Regions from separate parts of the Peribacillus sp. ACCC06369 genome, predicted to be linked through region 2. Evidence: riboswitches for the same ligand, from Rfam matches in the RefSeq annotation. Region 2 holds a riboswitch; the other holds the start of a gene.
The links. Region 2 has a riboswitch for lysine ahead of QUF78_RS19565 (aspartate kinase). Riboswitches for the same ligand answer to the same signal wherever they lie in the genome.
Positions count from the first base shown of each region.

Region 1: another riboswitch for lysine. It lies ahead of QUF78_RS25490 (amino acid permease); the one in region 2 lies ahead of QUF78_RS19565 (aspartate kinase).

Region 1 covers NZ_JAUCEN010000002.1:4,996,823-5,003,697, reverse strand. The annotation lists gene QUF78_RS25495 (glycoside hydrolase family 13 protein) at 1-224, shown strand, start outside; gene QUF78_RS25490 (amino acid permease) at 275-1,726, opposite strand; lysine riboswitch at 1,823-2,007, opposite strand; gene QUF78_RS25485 (LacI family DNA-binding transcriptional regulator) at 2,253-3,215, opposite strand; gene QUF78_RS25480 (hypothetical protein) at 3,410-3,655, shown strand; gene QUF78_RS25475 (metal ABC transporter solute-binding protein, Zn/Mn family) at 4,107-5,030, shown strand; gene QUF78_RS25470 (metal ABC transporter ATP-binding protein) at 5,043-5,798, shown strand; gene QUF78_RS25465 (metal ABC transporter permease) at 5,809-6,732, shown strand; gene QUF78_RS25460 (metal ABC transporter permease) at 6,729-6,875, shown strand, end outside.
Region 2 covers NZ_JAUCEN010000002.1:3,847,031-3,853,905, reverse strand. The annotation lists gene QUF78_RS19585 (electron transfer flavoprotein subunit beta/FixA family protein) at 1-349, shown strand, start outside; gene QUF78_RS19580 (electron transfer flavoprotein subunit alpha/FixB family protein) at 419-1,396, shown strand; gene trxA (thioredoxin) at 1,581-1,922, shown strand; gene uvrC (excinuclease ABC subunit UvrC) at 2,025-3,797, shown strand; lysine riboswitch at 3,860-4,036, shown strand; gene QUF78_RS19565 (aspartate kinase) at 4,126-5,358, shown strand; gene QUF78_RS19560 (YslB family protein) at 5,423-5,893, opposite strand; gene QUF78_RS19555 (succinate dehydrogenase cytochrome b558 subunit) at 6,278-6,875, shown strand, end outside.

The DNA of each region.
Region 1 (6,875 bases), 1.1 Mb from region 2:
TCTGTCCAGATGATGAACGAATATTTGCCTATACGAGAACGTTTGAAGAAGAAAAGCTGTTAGTGCTATGCAACTTTAAAGAGGAGCCGGCCTCCTATTCTTTGCCTGAAGAGCTGCATGCATATTCTGCTACAAGGCTGATCGGTAATTATGATCAGGAAGAAGAAGGAATCTCCACCAAACCTCTGCGTCCATATGAATGTCGTGTTTATCATTTGAAATGAAAAAAGGACCTGTTCTTCCCCGTTTAGAGAAGAGCAGGTCCTTTTACGTATTATTTGGATTTAAGGTCACATTCCTCAAGGGGAATTATTTTCGTTTTATGCTTAATTTTATAGCCGAACCATAGGACGAAAAATAGAATCAAGCCAATGTAGGAAACGAACATTGAATTCCAATCGATCCCATTGCTGCTGAAGGCTTGATAGCCTTGTCCAATGATAATGATGATACAAAGGACAAGTGCGAATATAGGTCCGAATGGGAAGCCTTTGGCCCGGTATGGTAAAGCATTCATATCAAGGCCTTGAGCCACGTAGGCTTTGCGGAACCGATAATGGGCAATCGCAATCCCGACCCAGGTGACGAATCCGGCCATGCCTGAAGCATTCAATAACCAGATATAAACAACACCATCTCCGAAAAATGAAGCTAAGAATGCAACGCAGCCAACTAAAGAAGTCACGATAAGTGCATTCACTGGTACTCCTCTTTTATCTAACTTGCCAAGGAATTTCGGTGCTTTCCCATCACGTGCCAAGTCCCATAGCATACGGGTTGAAGCGTACATGCCAGAGTTACCGGCAGAGAGTACGGATGATAAAATGATCGCGTTCATGATGGATGCAGCAAATGCAAGGCCCGCACGTTCAAATACAAGCGTGAATGGACTTACGGCAACATCTTCACTCAATAAACGTGAATCCGTAAACGGTATGATCATTCCAATTACAAAAATTGCAAGGATATAGAATAAGATGATGCGCCAGAAAACGGATCTGATCGCTTTAGGGATATTTTTTTCCGGATCCTCACTTTCACCAGCCGTCACTCCAAGCAATTCCGTTCCTTGGAAAGAAAAGCCAGCTGCCATGAATACGCCTAGAATCGTGAAGAACCCCCCGTTAAAGGGACCTTCGCCCATTGTGAAATTGGAAAAACCAATTGGGTCTTTCCCACCCATGATTCCGAGGATGATCAAAACACCAGTGATCAAGAATATGACGACCGTCACGACTTTGATCATGGCAAACCAGAATTCTGTTTCCCCAAAACCTTTAACGGACATGTAATTGATAAGAAACATTGTGATTAACGCAATGGCACTCCAGATAAAGGAAGGACTATCCGGGAACCAGAACTTCATAATTAAGACAACGGCTGCTAATTCAGCGGCAATGGTGATTGCCCAGTTATACCAGTAGTTCCATCCAATTGCAAAACCGAAAGACGGATCGACGAATTTGGATGCATAGACACGGAACGAACCGGCCACTGGCATGAACGCTGCCATTTCTGCAAGACTTGTCATTAAGTAATAAACCATGATGCCGATAATCGCGTATGCCACCAAGGCACCGCCGGGTCCGGCTGAATGAATGGCACCGCCACTTGCTAAAAATAAACCTGTTCCAATCGTTCCACCTAATGAAATCATCATCAAGTGCCGCGCTTTCAGGCTCCTTTTCAATTCAGTAGGGCTTGATGCTTGTTGTGAATTTGCCAATTGATGTTACACTCCTTTTTATTGGAAGGGAACGAAATATAAAAAAACAGCAGTCGAAAAAGATCGACGGCTGTTTATAATAAACCCGTTTATCCTTCCGAAGATAGCTCCCCACGCTTTTAGAAAAAACGTGACAGTGATGTTCCTGTTCGGAAACACCGCCAGCCAAGGTATACATGGAATATACCCAAACTTCGGCAACTTATCCTTTCAAACGGAGTCTTTAATTTTCCAGAATCTCGTCCGTTTTACTTTTATAAGCTGCAGCCTCTAACTCATCGGTAAATGAGGAAGTATTCAATTTTCTTAAATCGTTGCGCCATCTTGTAATTGACGACGGACGATTATACTCATGAAATTCATGCAATAGCTAATAGATTGCTAGTAATTGAGTAAACTTTACTATATCAAAATTATAAAATAATCTCATGGATATCGCAATGATTATTTTATGTGGTTATTTTTTCCTAGTTCAAGAAAGTCTGGAAGATTTGATGATACAAAAGTAAAGCTATTCTTAGCGTTATTAAACGCTCCTTCTTTTTATAAGGGCGTATTCCAGTTTTACATGTTTGACCACTTCGGGATTCTCGAATAGATCCACTGCCATTTTCCCAATCCATTCCAGCGGTAAGGAAATGGTCGTGATTTCGAGCATTTCACTCAGGCTATCATTATTGAAGCCGAGAATGGCCACATCTTCAGGTACCCTCAAGCCAGATTTCTTAGCTGTTAGAATGAAGCCTGCCGCCGTGTCATCATTAGTGATGATGATGGCCTCAGGTTTATTCATCATCGAATTCCAATCCTGAAACAATTGTTCACCGTCTTTGATGTGATAACTGCCTTCAAACAGCCAATCTTTATTGTTTATAAGTTGATGTTTACTCATGATATCGTTAAAAGCCTTTGTACGGAGAGAACTGTTTCTGCTCTTTTTACGGCCAAGACTGTATCCGATTTTCTGATAACCTTTAGCAATCACGTATTCAAGGGCACAGGAGAAAGCTGCATAATGATCAACGCTGATGGATGAGAATTCAGCCTGGGCTGTATCTTCACATAAGATAATCGGTCCATATTTTTGATACTCCAAGAGGATTTTCATTTCCGAAATTCTTGAACAAACGATAATGCCATCGAGTTGCTTCATTTGCAGCATATTCAAAGCCTGGATTTCTTTCTCTCTTTCGTAATGGGTCTGAAAGATGACTAGATGACAGCCGATTGCATTCGCCTGTTTAGAAATTCCGTTAACGATTGCCCCGTAATATGGGTGATTGGTGAAGGGGATGATGATGCCGATAAGATTTGTTTTGCCTTTAGAAAGATGGATGGCGTTGATGTTTCTTGAATAATTCAAACGGTCAATGGCTTGTAAAACGCTCGCTCTTTTTTCAGGGCTTACATAAGGATGGTCATTCAATACACGGGACACTGTTGAGACAGATACACCAGCACTTTGAGCAATTTCTTTAATATTTGTCATGGGATCACCGTATTTTCTTTTTTTATATTGTACAGTATGAAACCCATTTCATAGCAAGAGAACACAGTGGGGCTGCTGAAGATTTCTTCAAATAAGGTCTTGTTCTGGTATGGGTTTCATCCTTTAAGATTGGTTTAAGTCTTAGCGGAGGAGGAGATCATGATGGTCCAAACTTTAATTACCCTGTTTGTACTTTGCGGAATCGAATTGGGATTGGCGTACCTGGCAATTTCATTGAAGTCGGAAAAATGAGTGGCAGCGCACATGGAATGACGGGATGCCCGTCGGGAATTACGCGATTTACTCTGTATTCCACGGCATTAGGCGTGAAATTCGCCATTTTCCTAGTGAATAATAAGGAATTACTCGTGAATTCCGCATTTACTCGTGAATTTTGGCACTTTACTCGTGAAATCCGCGCTTTTACTCGTGAATTTTGACACTTTACTCGTGAAACCCATGCATTTACTCGTGAATTTCACGTTTTCCCGCCATAAACAATCGAAATACCCCTCTAGTTTATTTTCACCATTAAAACTCCACAATATAAATATAACTTCATCGTTTACGTTTCATGGTTATGGAAGGGAGAACTCTTCTTCATAGAAATGACTGACTGTCCGGAAGGTCCACGTGATTTTCCGGACAGTTTTTTGCTGTTTGTAAAATCATTCGGTGAACTCAGATCCCGAAGTTATTTTGGGGATTTTTAATAAATGATTAATCTGCTTTATGAAAAAATTGTTGCACTTTTTTCGTATACTTGTGTATAGTATAAAATAAGTTGTGTAGAGGAAACTTTTTAGCGTTTGCGACAATGTAAAAAAAATTTACGCTTGATTTTGCGCATGGCAAACATTTTTAGAAAGATGAAAAAGGGAGGGAATATGGATGGGTTTTCTAAAATCTATTGGGGGCGTGCTTGCTGCATTGCTGATTTTAACGGGGTGCGGCAATGACGCGGCCGAAAGGGATAAAGGCAATAGCAAGTTGAATGTCGTTGCAACAACGGGAATGATTGGGGACTTGGTTGAGAATATCGGCGGTAAACATGTAGAGGTCACAAGTTTAATGGGACCGGGAGTCGACCCCCATCTATATAAAGCGACACAGGGTGATGTGAAGACACTGGATTCGGCTGATATGATTTTTTATAACGGTGTGCATCTTGAGGGGAAAATGACGGATATATTTGAAATGATGAGCAAGGATAAACCGACGATTGCCGTAACGGAGGATTTCAAGGAGGACCAACTTCGAAAAGTTAGTGCGACGGAACATGATCCCCACGTATGGTTTGATGTAAAGCTTTGGATAGTAGCGGCGGAAGCAGTTAAGAAAGAGTTGATTGCTACTGATCCGGACCATGAATCAAGTTATCGTGAAAATTATGAAGAGTACGTACTGCAGTTGGAGGAACTTGATAAATATGTTCAAGAAGAAATAAATGAAATACCAGAAGATCAACGGGTGCTCGTTACAGCACATGATGCTTTTGGATACTTCGGCCAGTCATATGGTCTGGACGTAAGAGGGCTTCAAGGGATCAATACATTATCGGAATATGGATCAAAAGATGTGACTGATATGCGGAATTATCTTGTAGAGAACAAAATAAAAGCGATTTTCATTGAGTCTAGCGTGCCAAGGAAGGCTATCGAGGCTGTGATTCAAGGTGCCGGGAAGCAGGGCCACAAAGTGGAAATTGGCGGTGAATTATTCTCGGATGCAATGGGTGAAAGAGGGACGGAAGAAGGAACGTATATCGGAATGGTCCGTCATAATACCGACACCATCGTCCGTGCTTTGAAATAAGGGGGAGAAAAAATGTATCAATCAGCTTTGAAGGTCGAGAATTTAACGATTGCTTATCATAAGAAACCGGTTGTTGAAGATGTCTCATTTGAGGTGCCTGAAGGGAATTTAATTGGTATCATTGGCCCCAATGGAGCAGGGAAATCCACCTTGATAAAGGGGATACTCGAATTGATTCCAAAAATTTCGGGAGAAATCACAATAAAGGGATCTACTTATAAATCGATGAGGAAGAGTATCGGCTATGTACCGCAGCGGGAGTCAGTGGATTGGGATTTTCCGACCAACGCACTCGATGTCGTGATGATGGGCAGATATGGTCATCTCGGATGGCTGAAGCGACCAGGGAAGGCCGAAAAGCAGAAGGGGATGGAGTGCCTTGATAAGGTGGGGATGGCTGAATACGCTAACCGCCAAATCAGCCAGCTATCAGGCGGGCAGCAGCAAAGAATATTCCTGGCCCGTGCATTGGCACAGGAAGCGGATATTTATTTTATGGATGAACCGTTCGTAGGGGTGGATGCCGCAACAGAGAAAGCAATCATACAATTGCTGATGGAATTGAAGGAAAAAGGCAAAACCGTTCTGGTTGTGCACCATGATCTTTCCACCGTGAAGGAATATTTCGACTGGACGATGTTATTGAATAAAAAGGTGATGAAAATAGGACCGACAGAAGAAGTGTTCATTCCCGAATACTTGCAGGCAACATATGGAGGCCGCTTAGCGATACTATCAGACACAAAGTCCGGCCTGTTATTAAAATGAGGTGTACACGATGAATATACTGGATGTTATTACTGATCCAAATACAAGGTGGATTTTGCTTGGCACGATGTTCCTAGGATTAAGCAGTGGGGTCATCGGCAGTTTTGCCTACCTCAGAAAGCAGTCTTTGCTTGGCGACACACTAGCACATGCAGCGTTACCAGGTATCTGTGTCGCCTTTATGTTAACTGGAGTGAAATCCACTTCCTATTTTCTTATAGGAGCTGCCCTGGCTGGCTTAGTGGCTGTTTTCTTGATCAGTGTGCTAACGCGATACAGTAAGATCAAGCAGGATGCGGCCTTGGGAATCGTCTTATCTTCCTTCTTTGGCTTCGGAATTGTCATGCTTACACAGATTCAGCAGAGCGAGTATGGAAACCAGAGTGGATTGGATACCTTTTTATTCGGGCAGACGGCTTCAATGGTCATGTCCGATGTATATATGATGATGACGGTTTCCTTTATACTCATTTTCACTTGTACCGTGTTTTTTAAAGAATTCAAATTACTATCCTTTGACCCTGGGTTTGCTAAGGGGATGGGATTGCCGGTTGTTTTTCTGGATTATTTCATCATGATGCTGATCGTGGCAGCTGTAGTGATCGGTATCCAAGCTGTAGGCGTCGTATTGATGGCATCTTTACTAATCACGCCAGCCGTTTCTGCGAGGTATTGGACGGAGCGGCTGCATATCATGGTCATCCTGTCCGGTGTATTCGGAATGTTGAGCGGTGTGTCTGGAACGTTGATCAGTACATCAGTGAATGATTTGCCAACAGGACCTTTAATTGTCTTATCCGCGACGGTATGGTTTTTCTTTTCCATGCTTTTTGCACCTAAACGCGGAGTGCTTTCATCTGTATGGAGAAGGGTATCGACAAAAAAGAAATATTCTCTCGAACAGGATAGAAGGAAAAGGAGCCACTCATCATGAATGATTTTTGGATTATTTTAGTCGGAGCATTGGTGGCGAGTTCTTGCAGTGTGTTAGGATGCTTTTTGATAGTCAGGAAAATGACGTTGATAGGGGATGCCATCAGTCATTCCGTTTTGCCGGGAATCGTATTGGCATTTTTA
Region 2 (6,875 bases):
CATTACTAAACTGGACATTGCAAATGGAAATGTAAGCGTTATCCGGGATGTCGAAGGGGACTCTGAAACGATCGAAGCATCTCTTCCATTGTTAGTGACAGCTCAACAAGGGCTAAATGAGCCACGTTATCCTTCTTTGCCGGGAATCATGAAAGCGAAGAAAAAACCGCTTGAAGAATTGGAATTGGATGACCTGGATTTGGAAGAGGAAGATGTTGAAGCAAAAACAAAAACGATTGAAATCTACCTTCCTGCGAAAAAAGAAGCTGGAAAAGTATTGAACGGCGAAATCGGTGCCCAAGTCAGCGAACTTGTTCAATTATTACGCAGCGAAGCAAAAGTGATTTAATCGAAACGGTACTTTTAAAACAACAACACACGACAAATAGATAAAATAGAGCACAGGAGGTTTTTATAAATGGCTAGAAAGTTTCTTGTATTGGGCGAAGTTCGCGACGGTTCACTAAGAAATGTATCATTTGAAGCTATCGGTGCGGCTAAACTTGCTGCAGATGGCGGGGAAATCGTAGGTGTTTTAGTTGGTGACAGTGTTCAAAATTTCGGAAATGAATTGATCCAGTATGGTGCAGACCGGGTTGTTGCAGTCGAAAATGATCAATTGAAACAATATACTTCAGATGGTTATGCGCAAGGATTGCTTGCCGTCATCGAGCAGGAAAAGCCAGAAGGGATTTTCTTTGGACATACGGCTCTGGGAAAAGACCTTGCACCTAAATTGGCTGGAAAGCTTGAATCAGGATTGATTTCCGACGTTACATCCATTGAAGAAGAAGGCGGAAATATCGTTTTCACCCGCCCGATATATTCTGGTAAAGCATTTGAAAAGAAAATTGTTACAGATGGCGTGATATTCGCGACAATCCGTCCGAACAATATTGAACCGTTAGCGAAAGATGAGTCCCGCTCTGGTGATGTTTCTGCATTAAGTGTGGATATTAAGGATTTACGCACAATCATCAAAGATGTTGTTAGAAAAGCTAGTGAAGGGGTCGACCTTTCAGAAGCAAAAGTAATCATCGCAGGTGGCCGTGGCGTGAAAAGTGAAGATGGTTTTGAACCATTGAAGGAACTGGCACAAGTACTGGGCGGAGCGGTAGGTGCTTCCCGCGGTGCATGTGATGCGGACTATTGCGATTACTCTTTGCAAATCGGGCAAACGGGTAAAGTCGTTACACCAGACCTTTATATCGCCTGCGGTATTTCTGGAGCGATACAGCATTTAGCGGGGATGTCCAACTCCAAGGTTATCGTTGCCATCAACAAAGACCCGGAAGCTAACATATTCAATATAGCTGATTATGGAATTGTCGGAGATCTTTTCGAAGTCGTTCCATTACTTACGGAAGAATTCAAAAAACTAAAAGTTAACGCTTAAAAGAAATAAATTCTGATGAGGGGCAAGACATTTGGCATAAGCCGATACATGTCTTGCCCCTTCATTTTTCTTGGCTTTTAGGCAAGGTTTGAGCCTGCATATTTACTCTTTTTTTGGACATCCTACCACTGAAGCAAAATATTAGCATCGTTTCTAGCAACAATGGTATACTGTCTTTAGTTATTTGAGTAATTTTGAGGAGGAAATATATATGGCTATTGTAAATGCAACTGACCAAACTTTCACAACAGATACTAGCGAAGGTGTAGTTCTTGTAGATTTTTGGGCACCATGGTGCGGACCTTGTAAAATGATCGCTCCTGTTCTTCAAGAGCTTGATACTGAAATTGGCGATACAGCGAAAATCGTAAAAGTGGATGTAGATGAAAACCAAGAAACAGCTGGGAAATTCGGTGTGATGAGCATCCCGACATTAATCGTCCTTAAAGACGGTGAAGTGGTGGATAAAGTTGTTGGTTTCCAACCTAAAGAAGCACTTGCTGAACTTATTTCAAAACACGCGTAATAGTAAGTTAGCTAAAAAAAGCTTCAAGTCTGCGGACTTGAAGCTTTTTTCACTATCTTGATATATAATAATTGTAAAATGGGAGAACAGGAGGCTGAATGCATGAACCAACAAATAAAGAATAAACTTGCCCTTCTTCCCGATCAACCTGGTTGTTATTTAATGAAAGATCGTCAGGGAACGATCATATATGTAGGCAAAGCGAAAGTGTTGAAAAATCGTGTCCGTTCTTATTTCACGGGTTCTCATGATGGAAAAACATTTCGGCTTGTGAATGAGATTGAGGATTTTGAATACATCGTCACCTCTTCCAATATCGAGGCCCTTATTTTAGAGCTGAACTTAATCAAAAAACATGATCCAAAATATAATGTCATGCTTAAGGATGATAAGACGTACCCTTTCATCAAGCTGACGGCGGAACGTCATCCACGTCTAATCATTACGCGAAAAGTAAAAAAAGATAAAGGGAAATACTTCGGACCATATCCAAATGCTTTTGCAGCTAACGAAACGAAAAAGTTGCTCGATCGCATCTATCCCCTTAGAAAATGCAATACCTTACCTGATCGCGTTTGTCTTTATTATCACCTTGGCCAGTGCCTGGCCCCATGTGTTTATGATGTTGAGGAACAGGAATATAAGAAAATGGTGGATGATATCAACCGCTTCTTGAACGGTGGACATACTGAGATAAAAAAAGAACTGACTGAAAAAATGCTGGAGGCATCAGAAAATCTCGATTTCGAGAGGGCCAAAGAGTTCCGTGACAAAATTGCCCACATCGATATTACGATGGAGAAGCAGAAAATGATGACGACCGATTTCATCGACAGGGATGTATTTGGGTTTGCCTATGATAAAGGCTGGATGTGTGTTCAGGTATTTTTTGTCCGACAGGGTAAATTGATAGAAAGAGATGTTTCACTTTTTCCTGTCTATGATGAACCGGAACAGGAACTTCTTACATTCCTCGGTCAGTTTTACGAGATTACCAACCACTTTAAACCAAAGGAAATCTTGCTGCCTGAGTCAGTGGATGCTGAAATGGCCGAAGGGCTCCTTGGTGTCAAAACGATTCACCCGAAACGGGGATCGAAAAAAGACATGCTTAAATTGGCGAATAAAAATGCCTCCATCGCCCTTCAGGAAAAATTCTCCTTGATTGAACGGGATGAAGAAAGAACCATCAATGCGGTAGAAAACCTCGGGACCCAATTAGGCATCTACACCCCGCACCGAATTGAAGCTTTCGATAACTCCAATATTCAGGGAAGTGACCCTGTTTCCGCTTTAGTCGTGTTCATTGATGGGAAACCGGAAAAAAGGGAGTACCGTAAATATAAGATCAAGACGGTCCAGGGACCTGATGATTATGAATCGATGCGTGAAGTGGTCAGAAGAAGGTATTCACGAGTATTGAAAGAAGGGCTGCCGCTTCCGGACTTAATCATCATCGATGGTGGAAAGGGCCATGTGGAAGCCGTTCGGGATATATTGGAGAATGAATTGGGCCTTGATATTCCACTATCAGGTCTCATTAAGGATGAAAAGCATAGGACCTCGCAGTTGATGATTGGAAATCCGCTCGAACTCGTACCACTTGATTCACGTAGCCAGGAATTTTACTTATTGCAAAGAATTCAGGATGAGGTGCATCGGTTCGCGATTACGTTTCATCGCCAGCTACGCGGGAAAAATGCGGTTCACTCCCAGCTAGATGATATTCCAGGTGTCGGGGAAAAGCGAAGGAAGCAATTGTTGAGGCATTTTGGGTCATTGAAGAAAATCAAAGAGGCAACGGCCGAGGAAATTATGGAAGCGGGCATGCCAAAAGGGGTAGCCGAGGGAATCGTAAGAAAATTACAAGAATAATCCTTGCTACCGACTATTCCCTATGCTATGATTAAAAGGAATTTTTAACTAGACAACTTAAAAGTGCTGATAGAGGTGCGGAATTCAAGAGTAAAAACCTGGAGAAGTATGAGCTTCCATGAAAGGTTTTGAAAGGGGATGACGCCGAAGGAAGACAAGACTCATACCTTGTTTTTCTGGTCTGACATTTAATAAATGGCGGATTGTCAGGGGTAATACCCTGGAGAGCTATCTCACTGTGTTTACAGTATTAGATATGTGATCACAGCAATGAGATATTTCTCATTGCTTTTTTTATTGCCTAAAAAGGTAGAGAGGGTGCATTAGGATGGCATTAATCGTTCAAAAATTCGGCGGAACATCCGTCGGAAGCGTAGAAAAAATCAAAAATGTTGCCAATCGGGTAATCGAGGAAGTGGAGAATGGAAATGGTGTGGTAGTCGTTGTTTCAGCTATGGGGAAAACCACAGATCAATTGGTTTCCATGGCCCAAGATATTTCCGGAACCCCGAGCAAGAGGGAAATGGATATGCTATTGACGACGGGGGAACAGATCACGATATCCCTGTTAACGATGGCATTGATTGAAAAAGGACATGAAGCCATTTCGTACACAGGCTGGCAGGCAGGCATGCAAACGGAATCCGTTCATGGGAATGCCAGGATTTTAAACATCGATGCTACAAGGATTCAAGCCCAGCTCCAGGAAAAGAAAATTGTGGTCGTAGCCGGTTTCCAGGGGAGCGATGCAAATGGGGAAATCACTACCTTAGGGCGGGGTGGTTCCGATACGACGGCGGTTGCCATCGCTGCAGCGCTGAATGCGGATAGATGCGATATTTATACGGATGTAACTGGTGTTTTCACTACGGATCCACGCTACATAAAAGGTGCGCGAAAACTTCAATCCATTTCTTACGATGAGATGCTGGAACTTGCAAACCTGGGGGCGGGCGTCCTACATCCAAGGGCTGTCGAATATGCAAAGAATTATCAAATCCCGCTTGAAGTCCGTTCGAGCATGGAGAGAGAATCAGGAACGATCATAGAGGAGGAAGCAACTATGGAAGAAAACTTAATTGTACGCGGCATTGCTTTTGAAGACAGTATTACTAGGGTCACAATTTATGGTTTGCCACAATCACTTGGTGCATTATCCACAATTTTCACGACACTTGCGAAAAACCGGATTAATGTGGACATCATCATTCAAAGCATGACTGCCGAGGATACGACCAATCTATCATTTTCCACAAAAAGTGAAGATACGGAAGCGGCATTGGTCGTGCTGGAAAACAATAAAGAACGATTGGCATTCGACCGAATCGAAACGGAGGGTGGGTTGGCCAAAGTGTCCATCGTCGGATCTGGTATGGTATCCAATCCAGGAGTGGCTGCCGAGATGTTTGAAGTGATGGCCAATACAGGCATCCAAGTGAAAATGGTCAGCACATCGGAAATTAAAGTCTCGACTGTCGTCAATGAAAAGGAAATGGTGAAGGCTGTCGAATCTCTTCATGAAGCATTTAAACTTGGGCAGCATGCAAATGTGCTAGCTTGAGTGTAAGGAGTCCAATAAAAAAACAGACTTCCGGTAAAAAGGGTAAGTCTGTTTTAAGGGCTTATTAGATTGGATCTCTGGGATCCCATTGGATGGTGAATATCACTTTTTTTGCGCGGCGTTTGATTTCTTCCGTTGATTCGCTGAGGAATTTTTTTTGCAGTGTAAACTGCTCGGCAAGGAAACCGGCTTCAAGTTGGAAGTGACAATCAGGGTGTAAATCCAGGCGGCGGCTGATTATTTCACCCGTCAGGGATAATTCCATCTCGGTTTTTGAATACTTCATGATTTCCAAATTGCCCCATCCAGCGCTCTGGAAAAATTCAATCACTTCCTGATCGCCATTCAATGGGAATTTTCTTGCTAACTGTTTACCTGCCCAATAAAGGATTTGATTAGAGTCTTTTCCGAGAATATCGTTCAATAGAACTTCTCTGATTAATTCGTATCCGAAAGCTGGAACTTGGAATTCTTCAGTTTGAATTTCTTCAGCTTGAATCTCTTCTTCTATCGCAGCAGCAATATTTTTTTTCATAGTTTATCGCCTCTTTCTGTAAATCTATTATAAACGTATTTCTTTTGCAAATTATACTGTTTTTTATTTATTTAAATAACAATTGGAAAAAAATGAGAAATTATACCGAGATATTAATAGTTAAATTTGAAATTTCTTCAAAATATCATCTTGACAAACAAAAAATAGCCAATTTAATCCAATAAAATCTATTCTGAAAAAGAGATTTCTTGTATCCGTTTTCTTGACGCACATAGAAGTCAGGAGTAAAATGGACATGTCACATAATTGTAAAGGAAGTATAGAGGAGTTTTTTTGACTCTATACTGTATTTTCACGCGGAGATAAAAGGTAGCCACCAGTTTATCTTTGCATGATTTTTCACAAATTAAGGGGGGGCACTTAGTGGCAAAAAATCGTGAGTTTGGGAATCGCAGGCTTCATTCACTTCTAGGAGTAATTCCAATTGGTCTATTCCTAATTTTTCATTTATCGGTAAACTTTATGGCAACAAAAGGAGAAGAAACTTTTAATGGGGCAGTTCATTTAATTGAGTATACGCCCGTGAAGATTTTGGTAGAATGGGTCGTTATCTATCTACCGCTCATTTTCCATGCTGTGTACGGAATTTATATTGCCTTTACAGCAAAAAACAATTTAGGCAGATTTAGTTTCTTCCGTAACTGGATGTTCATGCTGCAACGTCTAACTGGAATCATAACGTTGATTTTCCTTGTTTGGCATATATGGGCAACTAGAATTCAAGCAGCCATGGGTGCTGAAGTTAACTTTGACATGATGGCTGAAATTTTCTCTAGTCCATTTATGATTGTGTTCTATATTGTTGGAATTATCTCGGCAATTTTCCACTTTGCTAATGGATTATGGTCATTTGCAGTGAGCTGGGGTCTTACAGTTTCACCTAAATCGCAAAAAATCATGACTTACTTTACATTGATCGTTTTCGTTCTTCTTTCTTATATCGGAATTAGCGCAATTTTCG